4 regions of the Bradyrhizobium sp. SPXBL-02 genome follow, and region 3 is predicted to be linked to each of the others. Evidence: predicted binding sites of a transcription regulator. Region 3 holds the regulator's gene; each other region holds the start of a gene.
What was found. The regulator PhoB, encoded in region 3, activates phosphate uptake and scavenging genes when phosphate is short. The targets are predictions, from matches to a motif close to TGTCATNNANCTGTCAT.
Positions count from the first base shown of each region.

Region 1: the regulator PhoB is predicted to act here: its motif matches at 2,441-2,457, upstream of phnC (phosphonate ABC transporter ATP-binding protein).
Region 2: the regulator PhoB is predicted to act here: its motif matches at 2,131-2,147, upstream of ACNJYD_RS19440 (DUF2278 family protein).
Region 4: the regulator PhoB is predicted to act here: its motif matches at 3,436-3,452, upstream of phnF (phosphonate metabolism transcriptional regulator PhnF).

Region 1 is NZ_CP182474.1:1,038,473-1,043,650, forward strand. It holds gene ACNJYD_RS04815 (DUF1045 domain-containing protein) at 1-503, opposite strand, end outside; gene ACNJYD_RS04820 (alpha-D-ribose 1-methylphosphonate 5-triphosphate diphosphatase) at 522-1,715, opposite strand; gene ACNJYD_RS04825 (chloramphenicol acetyltransferase) at 1,712-2,383, opposite strand; gene phnC (phosphonate ABC transporter ATP-binding protein) at 2,558-3,367, shown strand; gene phnD (phosphonate ABC transporter substrate-binding protein) at 3,434-4,369, shown strand; gene phnE (phosphonate ABC transporter, permease protein PhnE) at 4,443-5,178, shown strand, end outside.
Region 2 is NZ_CP182474.1:4,179,069-4,184,246, reverse strand. It holds gene hflX (GTPase HflX) at 1-878, shown strand, start outside; gene ACNJYD_RS19440 (DUF2278 family protein) at 1,040-2,068, opposite strand; gene mazG (nucleoside triphosphate pyrophosphohydrolase) at 2,258-3,076, opposite strand; gene queC (7-cyano-7-deazaguanine synthase QueC) at 3,204-3,917, shown strand; gene ACNJYD_RS19425 (nitrile hydratase accessory protein) at 4,060-4,437, opposite strand; gene nthB (nitrile hydratase subunit beta) at 4,437-5,096, opposite strand; gene nthA (nitrile hydratase subunit alpha) at 5,093-5,178, opposite strand, start outside.
Region 3 is NZ_CP182474.1:7,931,954-7,937,131, forward strand. It holds gene ACNJYD_RS36870 (aspartate aminotransferase family protein) at 1-625, opposite strand, end outside; gene ACNJYD_RS36875 (GcrA family cell cycle regulator) at 1,086-1,598, shown strand; gene phoB (phosphate regulon transcriptional regulator PhoB) at 1,870-2,577, opposite strand; gene phoU (phosphate signaling complex protein PhoU) at 2,592-3,308, opposite strand; gene pstB (phosphate ABC transporter ATP-binding protein PstB) at 3,320-4,141, opposite strand; gene pstA (phosphate ABC transporter permease PstA) at 4,138-4,983, opposite strand; gene pstC (phosphate ABC transporter permease subunit PstC) at 4,988-5,178, opposite strand, start outside.
Region 4 is NZ_CP182474.1:1,045,302-1,050,479, reverse strand. It holds gene phnK (phosphonate C-P lyase system protein PhnK) at 1-271, opposite strand, end outside; gene ACNJYD_RS04875 (alpha-D-ribose 1-methylphosphonate 5-phosphate C-P-lyase PhnJ) at 264-1,160, opposite strand; gene ACNJYD_RS04870 (carbon-phosphorus lyase complex subunit PhnI) at 1,157-2,272, opposite strand; gene phnH (phosphonate C-P lyase system protein PhnH) at 2,277-2,885, opposite strand; gene phnG (phosphonate C-P lyase system protein PhnG) at 2,890-3,366, opposite strand; gene phnF (phosphonate metabolism transcriptional regulator PhnF) at 3,486-4,214, shown strand; gene ACNJYD_RS04850 (IS1182 family transposase) at 4,336-5,178, opposite strand, start outside.

The sequences.
Region 1 (5,178 bases), 1.3 Mb from region 3:
ATCACGTAGGGATAGCCCCAGCGGTCGAGATAGTCCCGCTGCCGCTCGCTGAGCTTCTCCGGCCTGCGCCGGGCGCGATCTTCCGCCGTCAGCGCGGCGCGAAATGGGTCGAACTCGCGAACGCAATCGGCGGCAAGCTGCTGCAGAGCTTCGACCGGCGTGGCCGGAATAACAGCAATGAAGCCGCTGATGGAATCCACAATTGGCGAGATCACGGGATGCGGCCGCGCCTCGGCGGCGAAGGCCGCGCAGGCAGCAATCAAATCGGCCTCGGTCTTGCCCGATACCAGGGCCATCGGCGCCTTCAGCGTGGCGTGAAAGCCGTATTTGCGGGGATCGGCGCTGACCTCGCGCCAGTCCGGCGCGACATGCAGCGCTTGTCGCGGAAACGGCAGCTCGTCTCCGGTATAGGCGTCATAGCCGAGCAGCTCCGCGCCGAAGCGGGAGAGGGCGCTGTCGCTGCCGGCGGCAAAATAGATCGCGTAGCGGGGGAAACCTGTCATTACCTCAGCATAACCAATTCATGCCGCAACGATAGCCTCGCGCGGCGTTGCTGCCGTGGTGAGCAGCCGCGTCGCGTCGGTGAGATGCACGAGCTTGCCGCCTGAGATCACCGCGATCAGCCGCGGCCGCAGCTCCACGCTGTCGTCGACGAGGAGAATGTCAGCGCGGCGCCCCTCCGCGAGCAGGCCGCGATCGGTGAGGCCGGTTGCGCGCGCCGGGCCGGCGGAGACCAGATCCCAGGCCTGAGCCAGCGGCACCACGCCATCGGCGGCCAGGCGGAACGCGGCGAGCAGCTGCGCGGGATAGTAATAGTCCGACGCCAGCACCGAGCAGAGCCCTTTGGCGATCATGTCGGAGGCCCTGGTCCAGCCGGTGTGGCTGCCGCCCCGCACGACGTTCGGCGCGCCATAGACGATGGCATCGCCGTGGCTGGCCGCAGCCCGCGCCGTTTCCTCGTTGATCGGAAATTCCGCGATCAAGGCGCCGAGCTCGCGAAAGTCCCGGCGCATCCTTGGGCTCGCGTCGTCATGCGAGAGCATCCGCACCTCGGCTGCGCGGGCAAAAGCGGCCAGCCGTGATACCGAAGCCGGCACCTCGGCGGCGCGCGAGACCACACGCTCGACCAGCTTGTCAAAATCCTCGCTCGACAGCCCGGTGCGCTCCACCATGCGGTTGCGCTTGCGCGGCTTGGCCATGTCGGCGACCGTGCCGTCCATGTGATCATTGAAAGCGAACAGGTCGACGCGGCCCTCGCTGAGCCATTGTGCGATCTCGGCCTCGGCATCGAGATTGTAGGTCTCGTGCCGCAGGTGGAAGCGGGTGTCGGCGGCGAATTGCGGGCGCTGCCGCTCGATCGCCTCCATCAGGCCGCGCGCATTGTCGGCGCTGCGCAGGCCCGGCTCCCAGGAGCAGGTCGTGGCGTGAAACACGGTGGTGATGCCATTGCTGATCGCCTGGCGGTCGCTGTCGGCGAGCGCAACGTCGATCGGAAAGTCGACGCCGGCGCGCGGCATCATCTGCCGCTCGAAGGCATCGCCATGCAGATCGACGATGCCGGGCAGCACCAGCAGGTCACGCGCGTCGAGCGCCAGCCGCGCCCGGCCGCGAGAGGCATCGATCGCTGCAATGTCCGTTCCGGAGACGAGAAGAGAGGCTTCGGCGAGCTCGGCGCCGATCAAGGCCCGGCCGCCTTCGATGATTATGTCTGTCACGCGACCGCGCTTCGTTTGCTGGCAGGGGAATTGGCGAGTGAGCTTGTCCGTGCTTCGTATGTCGAGAGGAAATCTTCAATCCCGAGCCTGCGGAAATCGGGCAGCGCCGCGCGCAATTTGTCGTGATCCCAGTCCCACCAGGCGAGCCTTGCAAGGCGGCCGGCGACCTCCTCCGAGAACCGCCGCCGCACGATACGGGCGGGATTGCCGGCGACGATGGTGTAGGCCGGCACGTCCTTGGTGACGATCGCGCCGGCGGCGATCACCGCGCCGGTGCCGATGTTGCGGCCCGGCAGCACGATCGCGCCATGGCCGATCCAGACGTCATGGCCGATATGAACGTGATGCTGGCGCCGCCAGTCGAAGAACTCGGAATCGTCGCTCGCACCCTCGAAATAGGCGCTGGAGCGGTAGGTGAAGTGCGCCTGCGTGGCGCGATGCATCGGATGGTTGCCGGGATTGATCCGGGTCACCGCCGCGATCGAGCAGAATTTTCCGACGGTGGTGTAAGTGATCTGCGCGTCGTTCACGACATAGGAGTAATCGCCCATCGCCACTTCATGCAGGATGGTGCGGGCGCCGACCTCGGTATAGGCGCCGAGCCTGGTCTCGTGCAGCTTGGCCGAGGGATCGACGGTCGGCTGAACCGAAAGAGCTTTGGCGGCCATGTTGCATCCGAAGTGCGAGGGCGGGCGTTTTTCTTCGAGCGGCTGGATGACGATGTCATGACAACGAGATGACAGGGGATGACGTGCGTAGGATCGCCGCATCGCAGCGCGTGTGTCACACAAGTGTTAAGCACGGGCGTTAGCGGTTGGCTCCAGCTACTCTGGAGCCCCTGTATGCTGGTGGTTGAAGGCCTGACGTGTCGCTTCGGCGCGAAAGCCGCGGTGGACGACGCTTCGTTTCAAGTTTCCCCCGGCGGCTTCGTCGGTGTGATCGGGCGATCCGGCGCCGGCAAGTCGACATTGCTGCGGACCATCAATCGCCTCGTGACGCCGACCGGGGGACGCATCCTGTTCGACGGCGTCGACGTCACCTTGCTGCGCGGCAAGGAGCTGCGGCAGTGGCGCGCCCGCTCGGCGATGATCTTCCAGCAGTTCAACCTGGTCGGTCGGCTCGACGTGCTCACCAATGTCCTGATGGGTCGTCTCGCCACGATGCCAGCCTGGCGCTCGCTGTCGCAGGCCTGGCCCGAGCAGGACAAGGCGCTGGCGATGTCGGCGCTCGAGCAGTTCGACATCGCTTCGCTCGCTGCCCAGCGCGCCGACCAGCTCTCCGGAGGCCAGCAGCAGCGCGTCGCGATCGCCCGCGCGCTGGTGCAGCAGCCCGACATCATCCTCGCCGACGAGCCGATCGCCTCGCTCGATCCGCGCAACACCAAGATCGTGATGGATGCGCTTTTGCGCATCAACAAGCATTTCGGCATCACGGTGCTCTGCAACCTGCATTCGCTCGATCTCGCCCGCACCTACTGCGACCGCCTGATCGGCATGGCCGCCGGTCGCGTGGTATTCGACGGCGCGCCGTCCGCGCTGACCGATCACGTCGCGCGCGAGCTGTACGATCTCGAAGCTGCCGACGTCGTGGGTGGCCTGCCTGTCCCGGCGCCCGAGGGCGTGCCGGCGCTCGGAACCGCCGCGGCCGCCTAAAGCCGCATCGCACCTGTTCAATTGCCAGTTTGCGTCAACCGACCCCCAACCGATGAAGAGGGTATCATGATCACTCGCAGATTAATCCTGGCCGGCGCCGCTGCGCTCGCTTTCACCGCCTCCGCCTCGGCCGACGACTGGAAGGCCAAATACCCCGAGCTGACCTTTGCGGTCGTTCCGGCCGAGAACGCGTCGGGCGTCACCGAGCGCTGGGCACCGTTCATGACTTATCTATCGAAAGAACTCGGCGTAAAGGTCACGCTGCGCATCGCCAACGACTATGCCGCGGTGATCGAAGGCCAGCGCGCCGGCAATATCCACATCGCCAGCTACGGCTCGGCCGCGTTCGCGCGTGCCCGCCTGACCGGCGTCAAGTCCGAGGCCTTCGCCAACGACATCAACGCCGACGGCTCGACCGGCTACTATTCCGTGTTCTTCGTCAAGGCAAGCAGCGCCTACAAGAAGATCGACGACCTGAAGGGCAAGAACCTCGGCCTCGTCGACCCGAACTCGACCTCCGGCAACAACGTGCCGCGCTTCGAGCTCGACAAGATGGGCATCCACGATGCCGACGCCTATTTCGGCAAGGTCGTCTTCACCGGCAGCCACGAGAACGCGATGCTGGCGCTGGCGCAGGGCACGGTCGAAGTCGCTGCCAACCAGTGGACCAGCGACGACGATTCCACGCTGGCGCAGATGCTGACCAAGGGGATGCTGAAGAACGCCGACGGCTCGGCGATGAAGAAGGACGATTTCCGCATCATCCACAAATCGGCGCCGATCATCAACGGCCCCTATGCCTACAATTCCGACCTGCCGGAAGACGCCAAGACCGCCATTGCCAAGGCGTTCTTCGACGCGCCGGCCAAGGACAAGGCCGCGTTCGACCGTCTCTCCGACGGCCAGAAGAAGGGCTTTCATCCCGCCACCACCAAGGACTGGGATGGCACGATCGAGCTGATCAAGTTCGTCGACGCACTGCGTAAGAAGAAGGCGTCCTGAGTCTTCGGGACGATGCACCTGAGCCGGGTCCCAAAGACCCGGCTCTTTCTTTGACGGGACCTGTTTCGACCCCATGACGACAGCGGTTTCGATCCTCCCCGAGCAGCAGCTCGCCGCGCTCAACGCTGCCTATCGCCAGGCGGTTTCACGCAGGCGGCTACGTCTCCTGTTGGGAGCGGGCGTGTTTGCCGCCGCGCTGGCTCTCGCCGCGATCGGCGCCGAAGTGAATTTGCGCACGCTGTTCACCTATTTCGGCAACTTCGTCAGCTATTTCGACCGCATCCTCACGCTCGACAGCGGCCAGCGGGTCTGGACCGATGTCGGCGAGTGGTTCTGGGGCTGGCGCAAATGGCTGAAGATGCTGGGTGAGACGCTGCTGATCTCCTATGTCGGCACGCTGATCGGCGCGACCTTCGCCTTCGCCCTCAATTTCTTCGCGGCCGAGAACACCTCGCCCGCGCCCTGGCTGCGCTTTACCGTGCGGCGCCTGCTCGAATTCGCCCGCACCGTTCCCGGCATCGTCTTCGCGCTGGTCTTCGTCATCGCCTTCGGGCTCGGGCCGATGGCGGGCGTGCTGGCGATTGCGATCCACTCCACCGGCGCGCTCGGAAAACTGTTCTCGGAGATCGTCGAGAATGCCGACATGAAGCCGGTCGAGGGCATCCGCTCGACCGGGGCGAGCTGGCTCTCCTGCATGCGCTTCGCCATCGTGCCGCAGGTCACCGCCGGCTACGCCAGCTACGCGCTACTGCGCTTCGAGATCAATGTCCGCGAAGCCTCCGTCATGGGCTTCGTCGGCGCCGGCGGCA
Region 2 (5,178 bases), 3.8 Mb from region 3:
ATCTCGAACGCCAGCGCGGCGGTTTCGGCTTCATGGGCGGTCCCGGCGAGACCCAGATCGAGGCCGACCGCCGCCTGATCCAGGAGCGCATCTCCAAGCTGGAGAGCGAGCTGAAAAAGGTGCAGGCGACGCGGCGGCTGCATCGCGCCGGCCGCCAACGCGTGCCGTATCGCGTGGTCGCGCTGGTTGGTTACACCAATGCCGGCAAGTCGACGCTGTTCAATCGCCTGACCCGCGCCGACGTGCAGGCGGCCGACATGCTGTTTGCGACGCTCGATCCCACCTTGCGGGCGCTCAACCTGCCGCATGGCGGCAAGGCGATGCTGTCGGACACCGTCGGCTTCATCTCCAACCTGCCGACGCAGCTCGTCGCCGCCTTCCGCGCCACGCTGGAGGAGGTGCTGGAGGCCGACGTCATCCTGCATGTCCGCGACATCTCGCATGAAGACGCCGAGGCGCAGCAGAGCGACGTTGACGCGGTGCTGCGCCAGCTCGGCATCAACCCGGACGATTCCGGCCGCATCATCGAGGTCTGGAACAAGATTGACCGTTTCGCCCCCGAGCAACGCGAAGAGCTGCTCAACATCGCCGCGCGCAGGCCGGAGGATCATCCGGCGATGCTGGTCTCAGCCGTGTCGGGCGAGGGCATCGATGCTCTGCTCGCCGCGATCGAGCAACGCCTGGCCGCCAAGCGCACCACGCTCGATCTCTCCATCGACGCCGCCGACGGCGCCGGCATCAGCTGGCTGCACCGCAATGCCGAGGTGCTGTCGAAGGAGCTGCACGACGGCCGCTTCGACATGACAGTGCGGGTGGACGAGACCAAGCGGGACATCGTGGTGAACAGGTTCGACGCTGTGCCGCATCACGCCACATAACGGCGCGATGGCATTGGTGCGCGGCATCGATCGCGTGGTTCCAGCGAGAGATTACACGCGGCATGGATCGGTACACCCTCGTGCGCGCTACGCACGGGGCACGAACGACAGCTGACCTGGCGGCGTGCTGACGCTCGTCGGTTGCGAACTTGATCAGCACATCAGAACGGAATTGTCAGGCCCGGATGTTTGGCTTGCGCCCTGGTATAGGCGACGCCGTGAACCTTGATACCACGCGTGTCCAGCAGCGAGATAATGCCGCCCTGGTTCGACAATTCCATCGGCTTCTCCACGACGACGGCGAGCGTTCCTCCGGCTGCGATCTTCCCCGACAGCGTCATCTTCTTCTTCTGCTTGTCGGCCAGCTTCCAGCCCGTGAGATCGATGTCGCGATCGGCCGTGTTGAGCAGTGTGACGACTTCGCGCTCCGGCGTCTTCACGGCGTTGACGAGTGCCGCAATGATCCGCACGAGCCCATCCGGCATTTCCTCCGTCGGAGGGGCCGTCGGATCCAGCGGCGCTGTCGGCGTGCCGCCGCCGAGATCAATCGGATGACCGGTCTCGTCGTCAGTGTGCCAGGCCTGCGTCTGGAATTTGAGAAGGACTGCCGTCCATAAATTTTGCTCCGGGAATTCGAACACGAGCCCGCCGTCCTGCCACGGCCCGTTGTCGCCCGAGAACCTTCCGATGGGATTTCCCTGGTTCATATGGATGTCGTGAATGCCGCGTCCCGGCCTGAAGCCGAAATAATTGTCCGCCTTGGTCTCGGGGCCCCATGTCTCGCCGAACGCGTAGACCATCGCGCTTTCGTCCGAGAGTGCGCGCTGGACGAACTGGTCGAGCTTCTCGTTGAGGTCGTTGTCCGGCCCAGGCACGGACAGCGGCAGCGGCACCATCTCCTGGGGCTGCATCAGATTACCGCGGATGAAGTCCAGCGCGATGCTGTTGGGCTGGGGGGCCTGCGGGTGCAGCCCCTCCGGGAGTGCCGCGAGTCGTTCGGTGATCGGATGGACGAAACGAGATCGCACCAGGAATTCGACCTCGCTTCCGTCGGCCGACTGCACGTTGACGGCAATGCGGAAATCTTCACCGCCGGCGACGATATGGACTTGATAGTGCGGCGACCTGCCGGTGCCGAAACGCATCGCAATCGGGCGTCCCTTGAGGACTGAATAATGTTTCAATGGCATCGCGCTTCACCTGCCGTAGGGGGGTGGCTGCGTCAGAACTATACAACTTTAGACTGTCTGCGGTGACAATTTCATGGCGGCGGCTTGACGCATCTTTCCGTGCGAGCCGCTGGGAGCGGTCAATCGGGGTACATTGCTGACCGATCGGCGATGGATGGTGTTGCCGGATCTCTCTGCTACCGCACCCGGCTAAGTGGCGGTCTTGGCCGCATTCCACAGCGCGTCCATCTCCGCCAGCGAGGCCTGCTCGAGCGTCCGGCCCTGCGCCGCCAGCGCCCGCTCGATATAGGCAAAGCGCCGCTCGAATTTGGCGTTGGTCGCGCGCAGCGCGGCTTCCGGATCGGCGTCGACGTGGCGGGCGAGATTGACGAGGGCGAACATCAGGTCGCCGGTCTCTTCCGCCAGGCCCGCGCGGTCGTTGCGGTCCAGCGCGGCTTCGATCTCGTCGGCTTCCTCGCGGATCTTCTGCAGGACCGCGCGCGGGTCGTTCCAGTCGAAGCCGACGGTGGAGGCCTTGCGCTGCAGCTCCATCGCGCGCGTCAACGCCGGCTGGCCGGCCTTCACGCCCGACAGCAACGACTTGTGCGTCGGCGTCGCTTCCGGCGGCCGGCGCGCGGCGCGTTCGGCCTTTTCCTCGGCCTTGATGCGGTCCCAGACCTCCTTGACGTGGTGCGGGGCGAGATTGCCGTCCTTGTCGGCGAAGACGTGGGGATGGCGGCGGATCATTTTTCGCGTGATGGCTTCGACCACGTCGCCGAAAGCAAAGGCGTTCTGCTCTGAGGCCATCTGCGCGTGGAACACCACCTGAAGCAGGAGATCGCCGAGCTCCTCTCTGAGATCGTCGAGATCGCCGCGGGTGATGGCGTCGACCACCTCATAGGCTTCCTCGATCGTGTAGGGCGCAATCGTCGCAAAGTTCTGCTCGAGGTCCCAGGGGCAGCCGCTCACCGGGGTGCGCAGTGCCGCCATGATTTCGATCAGGCGGGAGATATCGCGGGAAGGGGTCATTGCCGGGCAGTCTCCTGGGGTCCAGAGCCTTATGCCAAAAGCGGACCCCCGATCCCAGCGCAAGGCGGCGGAACAGGCCGATTTCCACCGATTGGCGAGCAAGCCGCGCAATGCTAAAGCGCGGGCCATGAGCGACGCATTTTCTTCCGAAACCGCGCTGGTGCTGTTCTCCGGCGGCCAGGATTCCACCACCTGCCTCGCCTGGGCTTTGAGCCGCTTCGCCCGCGTGGAGACGCTGGGGTTCGAGTACGGCCAGCGCCACGCCATCGAGCTTGACTGCCGCGACCGCCTGCTCGACGGCATCAAGGGCCTGCGCGCCGATTGGGCCGCAAAGCTGGGCGAGAGCCACACGCTGTCGATCCCGACGCTGGCGGCCGTCTCCGAGACGGCGCTAACCCGCGACGTCGCGATCGCGATGGGCGCCGACGGCCTGCCCAACACCTTCGTGCCGGGCCGCAACCTCGTGTTCCTGACCTTCGCCGCAGCGCTGGCCTACCGGCGCGGCATCCGCCACATCGTCGGCGGCATGTGCGAGACCGACTATTCCGGCTATCCCGATTGCCGCGACGAGACCATCCGCGCCATGCAGGCCGCGCTCTCGCTCGGCATGGCGAGGCCCTTCGAGCTGCACACGCCATTGATGTGGATCGACAAGGCCGCGACCTGGGAGCTGGCGCACGATCTCGGCGGCGAGGGGCTGGTCGATCTCATCCGCGAGCAGTCGCACACCTGCTACCTCGGCGAACGCGGCGCGCGGCACGAATGGGGTTATGGCTGCGGCGAGTGCCCGGCGTGCAGTTTGCGGGCGAAGGGGTGGCGAGAGTTCGTGGCCGGGAAGTAGGCTCGTTCTGCCGTCATTGCGAGGAGCTCGCGACAAAATTGCGCAGCAATTTTGCGCTGATGCGACGAAGCAATCCAGACTGCCGCCGTGGAGGGATTCTGGATTGCTTCGCTGCGCTCGCAGTGACGAACTCAGCGATCAACTACTGAAAATCCTCCTCCCGCAACTCGATCGGCTTGCCGTGCGGCGTGCGATCCGCGGCGTGGTCCCAGGCGTCGCGATAGCGGTGCAGCGTTTCCATCGACGCGACGCCCTTGCGCGCGACGAGGCCCTCCAGCGTGGCGAGCCAGTGCAGATAGTAGGTTTCGCCGGTGTCAGGATCGCCCGCGGCCTGGGCGCGCTTGATCTCGTCGGCGAGTGCTGCGGCCCATTCCGGCCAGGTGAAAACGCCGCGCTCGTGCAGGCTCAAGGCCATCGCGAACGCATGCGCCTCCCAAGGCGCGCGGAACACCGGGCCGTCGTCGTCGCGCGGAATGCTCGGGATCGCTGCCGTCGCCGCGGCCGCAAGTGCGCCGCTCATCACGCCGGATCCAGATAGGGCTCGAACGCGTCGATCGAGACCTTCAGCGTGGGATCGCCGTCCTCGCCCCAGAGATCGCGGCCCTCGAACACCACGGTATAGAGCCATTGCGGGTTCTCGCCGCGCTCCATCGCCGCCGTATCCGGAAACACGTGACAGCCGTGATTCAGCTCGACGACACCGACATGGCCGCGGACATAGCGAGGCAGCCGCGTGTGGGTCGCGGGATGGATGTTCTTCGCCCGCACGCGATCGCCGATCTTGAATTTCGCCGGAGCCGGGGCAGGGCGGTCGAACTTGCCGCGCACCATCACGCGCTCGACGTTGGCGCGGTCGAACGTGCCGTGCTTGAGCGCCTTTGCGGGCTGCATCGCATGGCCGGCAGCGACCTCCTCGCGGGTGAGATAGCCCTTGTCGATCAGCATCTCCTCGAGCCCGAGAAACCATTTCTTGTAATAGGAGCTCGACAGATAGACCTGCGGCGGCAAGGTCTCGCGATAGAAGCGCGAGGTGTCGATGTTGAAGGCGCCGGCCGCGCCCATCGCGCGCACCATGGCCAGCACGCGCGATTCCCATTCCCAGTGAAACATCGGCTCGTTCGGCTCGGGCTCGACCTTGCCGAACCCGTCCATGCCGCCCATGTCGTGCACGCCGTTCACGACGGGGCTCCCGGCGTCTTGGGAAAACCGGTGCCGATCATGGAATCGCGCGTCACGAGCTCGGCGAGCTGCTCCTCGCTCC
Region 3 (5,178 bases):
TGCAGAGCTCGCGCAGCGCCTTCAGGAAGGCGGGAGGCGCAGCACGAACGCCACCCTCGCCCTGGATCGGCTCGATGAGAATGCCGGCGGTGTGCGGGCCGATCGCCTTCTTCACGGCGTCGAGGTCACCGTGCGGCACCTGATCGAAGCCGTCCATCGGCGGACCGAAGCCCTCGAGATATTTCGCAGATCCCGTCGCAGCCAGCGTCGCCAGCGTGCGGCCATGGAAGGCGCCTTCGAAGGTGATGATGCGATAACGCTCCGGATGGCCCTTGGAGAAGTGATGATGGCGGACGAGCTTGACCACACCTTCCAGCGCCTCGGCGCCGGAATTGCAGAAGAACACGAAGTCCGCGAAGCTCTCATTGCAGAGGCGGCTTGCGAGCTTCTCGCCATCGGGGCTCTGGAACAGGTTCGACATGTGCCAGAGCTTCGTCGCCTGCTCCTGCAACGCCTTGACCAGCGCGGGATGAACGTGGCCGAGCGCATTCACCGCCACGCCCGAGGTGAAATCGAGATAGCGATCACCATTGGTCGCGATCAGCCAGCAGCCTTCGCCGCGCTCGAAACCGAGGTCGGCCCTGGCGAAGACGGGGAGCAAATGCGGCGCGGCGCTGTTAGTCATGACGTCACTTGAATGTTGCGGACGGTGTGAGGCACGCATTGCGCAACGCACCATTGACCGGCCCCGGAAAACGAAACGTGCCGCCTTTTAAGGGCGGCACGTGGCACTATCTTATGCCTGGAAAGACGGGTGTCAATGCCGCCCGGAAAGCCTCGCGAAACGCTGAATCCGTAGTCTTGCGGTGCCGATTTTGCGGGTTTTTCACCACGGAACATGTGGAAGCGAGTCGGCGGACTCTTGCGCGGGAGTCACGCCATATTGTAGCGTTTGGACTGTCAGATACGACATCTCGTGCAGCAGTTCTGATCCCAAAAGTCCTCATGTACCGGCGTAAACGTTCGGGCGTCTTGAGCGCGCCCGGCGAGCCTTAAGGGATTCTGGCGGCACGGGTTTTTCAAGGCTTTAGGCAATCGCGGCGAAGGCTCCAGGATGGCAGGCGCGCTGCGAGGGAAAGGGTGCAATGACGGTTTTGACCTGGTCCGATGATCGCGTCGAGCAGCTGAAGAAGCTCTGGGAGGCCGGACTTTCGGCCAGCCAGATCGCGGCGGAGCTCGGCAATGTGACCCGCAATGCCGTGATCGGCAAGGTGCACCGGCTCGGCCTGTCCGGCCGCGCCAAGAGCCCTTCATCGGCAGCGCCGCGGCCGCGCAAGGCACGGCCCGCGCAGCACATGATGCGGGTGACGCGACCCGTTGCGCGCGGCAACACCGCGCTGGCGCAGGCCTTCGAGGTCGAGGTGGAAGCCGAGCCGGTTACCTACGACAACGTGGTGCCGATGAGCCAGCGCCTGTCGCTGCTGGAATTGAACGAGGCGACGTGCCACTGGCCGGTCGGCGATCCATCGAGCCCGGATTTCTTCTTCTGCGGCGGCAAGGCGCTCTCGGGCCTGCCCTATTGCGCCCAGCATTCGCGCGTGGCCTATCAGCCCGCAGCGGACCGCCGTCGCGCACCGGCGAAGCCGAGCACGCGCTGAGCTTGCGGAATTAGTTGGCTGCACATACGGCAGCCGTCACACGATGACGGCTGAACTCACTCGGTGCCATCCCCGCGAAGGCGGGGATCCATAACCACAGGGCGCGATCGTTGCGCGAGATGGTCACTCCGAGTCATCGTCAAACCACGTCCTGTGGTTGATCGCGACGAGCGCAAGCGCTCGCGCTGAGATCCCGGGCTCGCGCTGGGCGCGCCCCGGGATGACGGTTGAGGGTGTAGCCGCAGCTCACCACACCAACAGCTCGCAGATCTTACGTCTGCTCGGCCTTCGCGAAGCGATCATCCAGCGCGTAGCCGGCGCCGCGGACGGTGCGGATCGGGTCCTGCTCGCGGCCGAGATTGAGCAGCTTGCGCAGGCGGCCGATATGGACGTCGACGGTACGCTCATCGATATAGATGTCGCGGCCCCAGACGCTATCGAGCAGCTGCTCGCGCGAGAACACGCGGCCGGGATGCTCCAGGAAGAACTCCAATAGGCGATATTCGGTCGGGCCGAGATCGATCGGCCGGCCCGAGCGCGCCACGCGGCGCTTGTCGCGGTCGAGCTCGATGTCGCCATAGGCGAGCACGGTGGCGAGCCGCTCGGGGCTGGCGCGCCTGAGCAGACCCTTCACGCGCGCGAGCAGCTCCGGCACCGAGAACGGCTTGACGATGTAATCGTCGGCGCCGGTTGCGAGGCCCCGTACCCGCTCGCTCTCCTCGCCGCGCGCAGTGAGCATGATGATCGGCAGCTGCTTGGTCTCGGGACGGGTCCGAAGCCGCCGGCACAGCTCGATGCCCGACAGGCCCGGCAGCATCCAGTCGAGCACGATCAGATCGGGAATGTGCTCCTTGAGGCGGGTGTCGGCGTCGTCGCCGCGCATCACCGTCTCGACGTCATAGCCGTCGCCTTCGAGGTTGTAGCGGAGAAGCTCGGTGAGAGCTTCCTCGTCCTCTACCACCATAATGCGTGCGCCCATGTTGTCGTCGCTCCTTAGGTATTCGGCACCGTCGTGGCGAAGGTCGTCATGTCGCCCTTCGGCCGCTTGTCGGTGATCGCCTGGCCCTCGATCATGTAGAACACGGTCTCGGCGATGTTGGTGGCGTGGTCGCCGATCCGCTCGATGTTCTTGGCACAGAACATCAGGTGGATGCAGAACGAGATGTTGCGCGGATCCTCCATCATGTAGGTGAGGAGCTCGCGGAACAGCGAGGTGCAGATGGCGTCGACTTCCTCGTCGCCCTTCCACACCGCCATCGCCGCCGGCAAATCGTGCGCGGCATAGGCGTCGAGCACGCTCTTGACCTGCTGCTGCACGAGGTCGGTCATGTGCTCCAGGCCGCGGAACAGCTTGAGCGGATGGAAGTCCGTCTCCAGCGCCGCGACGCGCTTGCCCATGTTCTTGGCAAGATCGCCGATGCGCTCGAGATCGGTCGCAACGCGCATGGCGCCGACGATCTCGCGCAGGTCGACGGCCATCGGCTGGCGGCGGGCGATGGTGAGCACGGCACGCTCCTCGATGCGCTTCTGCAGCGCGTCGAGATCGGCGTCGGTGGTGACGACGCGCTGGCCGAGTGCCACGTCGCGGCGGATCAGCGCGTCGACGGAATCGACGATCATGCGCTCGGCGATGCCGCCCATCTCGGCGACCAGGCGAGTGAGCTCCTGAAGGTCGCTGTCGAAGGCCTTTACGGTATGTTCAGAACCCATATTCCGTCTCCTCAGCCGAACCGGCCGGTGATGTAATCCTGCGTGCGCCGATCGCTCGGCGACGTGAAGATCTTGCTGGTGTCGTCGAACTCGATCAGCTCGCCGAGATACATGAAGGCGGTCTTGTCGGAGACGCGCGCCGCCTGCTGCATGTTGTGGGTGACGATCGCGATCGTGTAGTTCTCGGACAATTCCTGGATCAGCTCCTCGACCTTGGCGGTCGAGATCGGGTCGAGCGCCGAGCAAGGCTCGTCGAACAGGATCACCTCGGGCCGCACCGCGACGGTGCGGGCGATGCAGAGGCGCTGCTGCTGGCCGCCGGAGAGCGACAGGCCGGAGGCATTGAGCTTGTCCTTGACCTCGTTCCACAGCGCGCCGCCGCGCAGCGCCTTCTCGACGCGGCCGTCCATCTCGGACTTCGAGATCTTCTCGTACAGACGAATGCCGAAGGCGATGTTCTCGTAGATCGTCATCGGGAACGGCGTCGGCTTCTGGAACACCATGCCGACCCGGGCCCGCAACAGGTTGAGGTCCAGCTTGGCGTCGAGGATGTTGGTCTGGTCGAGCAGCAGCTGGCCGGTGGCGCGCTGGCCCGGATAGAGGTCGTACATCCGGTTGAAGATGCGCAGCAGGGTGGACTTGCCGCAGCCCGACGGGCCGATGAACGCCGTGACGCGGTTGGTGCCGAGCGTCAGATTGATGTTCTTCAGCGCGTGGTGCTCACCGTAGTAGAAATTCAGGTTGCGCGCGGTGACCTTGGCGGGCGCCTCGGGCAGCGGCTGCGAGCCGGGATGAACGGTCGGCGCGCTGACGGAAACAGACATTTCACTCATTTTGCAGTCCTCTCGGCGCCAAGGATGCGCGCGCCAATGTTCAGGGCAAGCACGGTCAGGGTGATGAGCAGCGCGCCGCTCCAGGCGAGTTGCTTCCAATATTCGTAGGGGCTCTGCACGAAGTTGTTGATGGTGACAGGTAGGTTCGCCATCGTCTTGTTCAGGCCGAGGCTGAAGAACTGGTTCGACAGCGCCGTGAACAACAGCGGTGCGGTCTCGCCCGCGACGCGGGCGGTCGCCAGCAGCACGCCGGTGATGAGGCCGGAACGCGCGGCACGATAGGCGATGCGCTTGATCACCAGCGAGCGCGGCAGGCCGAGCGCAGAGGCCGCCTCGCGCAGCGGATTCGGCACCAGCAGCAGCATGTCCTCCGTGGTGCGCACGACGACCGGGATCACGATGACGGCGAGCGCGAGGCTGCCCGCGATCGCCGAGAAGCCGCGCATCGGCACCACCACCGCCCCGTAGATGAACAGGCCGATGATGATCGAGGGCGCCGACAGGAGAATGTCGTTGATGAAACGGATCACCGAGGTCAGCTTGTCGTTGCGACCGTATTCGGCAAGATAGGTGCCGGCGAACAGGCCGAGCGGCGCGCCGATGCCGACGCCGATCACGGTCATGATCAGCGAGCCGACGATGGCGTTGAGCAGACCGCCTTCGTTCGATCCGGGCGGCGGCGTGTTCTCGGTGAAGACCTGGAGGTTGAGCCCGGCCAGGCCGTTGTAGAGCAACGTCATCAGGATCAGCGCGAGCCAGGTGACGCCGAACGCAGCGGCTGCGATGCAGAGTCCGCGAATGACGATGTCCCAGCGGCGGCGGCGCGAATAGATCGGGTTCATGGCTTCACTTCCCCGCCTTGGTTTCCAGGCGCAGCAGCATCAACCGGGCGGCCGCGAGCACGAAGAACGTCAGCACGAACAGCAGGAGGCCGAGCAGGATCAGGCCGGACTGGTGCAGGCCGTCGCTCTCGGCGAACTCGGATGCGATCGCGGCCGAGATCGTGGTGCCCGGCGCGAAGATCGACGAGGAGATCC
Region 4 (5,178 bases), 1.3 Mb from region 3:
GCCGTTCGGCCTCGCCCAGCGTGGCGAGATCGCGGGTGACGCCGTCGCGCATCCGGTACGACACGTGGCCCGCGGTCGGCGTGAGCTGGCCCGACAGCATCTGCAGCAGCGTCGACTTGCCCGAGCCGGATTCGCCGACGATCGCCAGCACCTCGCCGGGATAGAGCGAAAACGACACGTCGCGGCAGGCATTGATGCGGCCGAACGACTTGCAGAGGGATGTTGCGACCAGCAGCGGCTCGTCGTTGTCGAGCAAATCCTGATCAGCCATTCGCGGCCTCCTGCGCCTTTTCCTTGTACGGCGCGGCACTGAGGCTGCCGTGATGGCCGGCGGCCTGGCGGCCCTCGCAATAATCGGTGTCCGAGCAGACGAACATGCGCCCGCCCTTGTCGTCGGTCACGATCTCGTCGAGGTAGGAGTTCTCCGCACCACAGAGCGCGCAGGGCGCATTGAAGCGGTAGGGCTCGAACGGGTGATCCTCGAAATCGAGCGACACCACCTGCGTATAGGGCGGGATCGCGTAGATGCGTTTCTCGCGGCCGGCGCCGAACAATTGCAGTGCCGGGCTATTGTCCATCTTGGGATTGTCGAATTTCGGCGTCGGCGACGGGTCCATCACGTAGCGCGCGTTCACCTTCACCGGATAGGCATAGGCGGTGGCGATATGGCCGAAGCGGGCGATGTCCTCGTAGAGCTTCACATGCATCAGGCCGTATTCGGCGAGCGCGTGCATACGCCGCGTCTCGGTCTCGCGCGGCTCGAGGAAGCGCAACGGCTCGGGGATCGGCACCTGATAGACCAGCACCTGGTTCTCGTTTAGCGCCGTCTCCGGGATGCGGTGGCGGGTCTGGATCACGGTTGCCTCGTCCGTCGCCGTGGTCGTCGCAACGCCCGCGGTCTTGGCGAAGAATTTGCGGATCGAGATCGCGTTGGTGGTGTCGTCCGAACCCTGGTCGATCACCTTGAGCACGTCCTTGGGCCCGAGGATCGCGGCGGTGACCTGCACGCCGCCGGTGCCCCAGCCGTAGGGCATCGGCATTTCGCGGCTGGCGAACGGCACCTGATAGCCGGGGATCGCGATCGCCTTGAGGATCGCGCGGCGGATCATGCGCTTGGTCTGCTCGTCGAGATAGGCGAAGTTGTAGGCGGGCGCGTTCATTCCGCGGCCTCCTTCATGGCATCGGGCGTGTTGGCATCGGCGAACGCTTTAGAGAACTCTTGGCGCAGCTTGCGCAAGAGGCCGAGCTCGGACTGGAAGTCGACATAATGCGGCAGCTTCAGGTGCTCGACGAAGCCGGTCGCCTGGACATTGTCCGAATGCGACATCACGAACTCTTCGTCCTGCGCGGGTGCAAGCGCCTCCTCGCCGAGCTCACGCGCGCGCAGCGCGCGATCGACCAGCGCCATAGACATGGTCTTGCGCTCGCTCTGGCCGAAGGCGAGGCCATAGCCGCGGGTGAAGCACGGCGCCTCGGTCGCGGAGCCCTTGAACTGGTTGACCATCTGGCACTCGGTGAGCTCGATCGCGCCGAGCGGCACGGCGAAGCCGACGTCTTCCGCGACAAATTCGACCTCGACCTCACCGAAGCGGATCTCGCCGACAAAGGGATGGTTGCGGCCGTAGCCGCGCTGGGTGGAATAGCCCATCGCGAGCAGAAAGCCTTCGTCACCGCGCGCGAGGTTCTGCAGGCGCAAATCGCGATCCGCGGGGAAATTCAGCGGCTCGCGGGTGAGATCGCCGACGCTGGCGCCGTCCTCGGCTTCCGGCGATGATTCGATCAGCCCGTCGCGGCCTAGAATGTCGGTCACGCGCGGGGTCGGCGCGGTCGAAGCTTCGGCCGCGGCCGGCGTCTCCGGCACGAAGCCCTCAGCGAGCGAAGGGTCGAGCAGGCGGTGCGTGTAGTCGAAGGTCGGCCCCAGGATCTGGCCGCCGGGGATGTCCTTGAAGGTCGCCGACACCCGCCGCTGCACCCGCATCGCGCCGGTGTCGACTGGCTCGCTGGCACCGAAACGCGGCAGCGTGGCGCGGAAGGCGCGAACCAGGAAGATCGCCTCGATCAAATCGCCGCGCGCCTGCTTGATCGCAAGCGCCGCGAGCTCGCGGTCATAGAGCGAGCCTTCGCTCATGACGCGATCGACGGCAAGGCCGAGCTGCTCCGAGATCTGGTCGAGGGCGATTTCCGCAACTTCTTGGTCGCCACGCCGCTTATGCGCGAGCAAGCGATGGGCGTTCTCGATGGCGCGTTCGCCGCCTTTGACTGCGACATACATGCTTTCAGCTTCCCTTGCTTACGACGCGCGTGGTGCGGGGGATCGCGACCACGGCGTCATCGGCGACCAGCACCACATCGATACCGCGCGGAAACAGCGCTTCGTTCATATGCAGGCGCTCGAACAGGTCGAAAGGCTTGATCGACGCCCGCAGCGTGGCGACCCCATCGATGCCGGGGCCACGCAGTTCGAAGCTCCGGCCGGAGGCGAGGCTGTCGACCTGGATGATCACGGTCGTCGACCGGTCCGGATACTCGCTCGTGCCGAGCGCGAAGCGCTCGAGCGAAGGCAGCGCACCGCCGTCGCCGATGAGCGCGAACGAGGCGATGGATGAATCCTGCACGACCGGCGCGCCGGTGTGGAACTTGAGCCACTTCGTCACGTCCGCGCTCTCCGCCATCCGCGCATCGAGCCAGAGCGGCGTGTCGTGATCGAACAGCGTCAGCGCGATCGCGGCGGTGCCGCGCATCATCGTATCAGGCGCCCCCGCCATCGGCACGATGCGCTGAACCGAGCCCGGCCGCGCCATGGCATCCATGACCGAGCGAAAGGTCGATTGCGCCGACAGCACCTTGTCGGCGAAACCCGGCGGCAGTTCCGCAATCGTGGTCATGATCTCACCCCTCACCGCGCACCATGGTGTAGAAATCAACCTTCGTCGCAGCGGTCGCTTCCGCCGCCTGCTTGCGCCTGACCATAAGCTGCTCGAGCAACGGCGCGATAACGTTGCGCTCCACCGCTCCGCCGAAATCGCGGGACTGCACCAGCGCATCGCACAGCGCGATCAACCGCGCCTTCTCGCTATCGCGGCCGAGCGTGTAGCCGAACCCGACCTCGCCGCTCGCAAGCCGCACCGCGGCGCGCGACACCGTGGCTTCGCCGAGATTGAACGGCGCGCCGTCGCCGCCGACCCGCCCGCGCAGCATGACGAGGCCGTTCTCCGGCGTGCGCAGGTCCTGATGGTCCGGCAAAGGCAGGTCCGAGGCCAAGTTGCGGAGGCGAGCGGCGATCTCGCCCGCCTCCGCGTGCGCCAGCACCGCCATTGCGGCCTTGCGCTGGGCTTGCTGATTGTTGTGCTGGGTCACCTGGTCCACCGAACCTTTTGACAGAACTTGCCGCATCGAAGTTGTCTATGATAATAGACAACTTCATAAGGACGCGCCATGACTGTTTCGTGACAATGCTGTGATTTCTGGAGTAGGTTTCCCGCGACATGAGCATGCAGGACACAGCCTCGTCGGGCGTCGCGCTATGGCGCCTCGTTGCCGACGGCATCGAGCGCGGCATCGCCGACGGCCGCTTTGCGGCCGGCGACAAATTGCCAGGCGAGATGGAGATCGCCGAAACCTATCGCGTCAACCGCCACACCGTACGGCGCGCGCTCGCGGCACTTGCCGAGCGCGGCCTGGTGCGCGCGGAGCGCGGCAGCGGAACCTATGTCGAGGCACAGAAGCTCGCTTATCCCTTGCGCTCGCGCACGCGCTTCTCCGAGATCGTCGGCGCGGATGGCCGCGAGCCGCATGGCCGGCTGATCGAAGCGACCGATGACGTCGCGACGCGCGAGCTCGCGCGGGAGCTGGGACTAAAGACCGGCGCGCCCCTGGTGCGGATCGAGGCGATCCGCCTTGCCGACCGTACGCCGATTTGCGTTTCCACGACCTGGCTGTCGGCGGACCTGTTCCCGGGTGCCGGCGCCGTGTTCGCGGCGACGCGCTCGATGACGAAGCTGCTGGAGCATTTCGGCGTCCGCGACTATCGCCGCGGCGCAACCCGAATCACCGCGGGCATCGTGGACGCGACCGATGCGGCACGTCTCGATCTAGCGCTGGGGCGGCCGATCCTGGTGGTGGACGCCACCGACCACGATCTCACGGGCAGGCCGCTGGTGACCAAGCATTCGCGGTTTGCGGCGGAGCGGGTGGAGTTTTTGGTGGAGTCGTAGCTCTCTCCACGACACCGGACCCGTAGAGCCTGTGAGCCAATTCGTTTTGTTTCGGCTTCGGCATCAAGGGGTGGTATCGCCCCTTGATGGGGGAAGCCGGCGGCGTCAGGCTGTTGGTTATCTATGCTTTTGCGAGACGATGCCCTTGCAGGATGTTGTTGGTGAGGGCGTACCAGAGCACGACGGCACGGACCTTCTCGATGCCGCGCACGGTCAGTTGCCTGAGGTCCCAGTTGCGCCAGCGGGCATGGATGCATTCGCAGATGGTACGGGCCTGGTACTGTGCCTTGCCGGCTTCGCTGGCCATGCGAGCACGCCAGGCCGCTATGCCAGGACCGTCGCTGCTCCGGGGTAAGAAGGGATCGACACCGCTCCTGGATTGGGGCGGTGGACAGTAAACCTCGATGCCCTCGCCATGCGCCCATTCGATGTCGTCGCCAGTGCAGAACCCGCCATCGGCGAGGTAGCGGCGTGGCAAGCGCTTCAGCCGAGCGCGCGTTCGCTCCAGCATCGGGCGCATCAAGCCACGATCTGAGCCGCTGTTGTCGACATCGATCGCGACCACGATCAGTTCGCCAGCCGCGCTAGCCACCTGCACATTATAGGCCGGACGGAAGCCGGCATCGGCCATCTTCATCACCCTGGCCTGCGGGTCGGTGGTGGAGGCCCGAGGCTCCTTCGGCTTCTTGCCATTGCCGCCCTTGTCGTCGAGCTGTTTTCGCTTGCGCTTGATCTCGGCCAGCGCGGCCTGCGCGGCTTGCACCCGCTCGCTGCGTTCGCGCGCCGCCCGCTCTTTGGCGGCCCGGATCCGCCGATTGCTGGCTTCCGGGTCCGCATCGACCTCGCGCTTGAGCTCTTCCACAATGGCCTCGGCCTGCGCCATCTGCCGATCCAGCGTCGCCTCCCGCCGGAACGATCCGGTCCCGGCATTCGCTCGTATCCGCACCCCGTCCTGGGTCAGCTT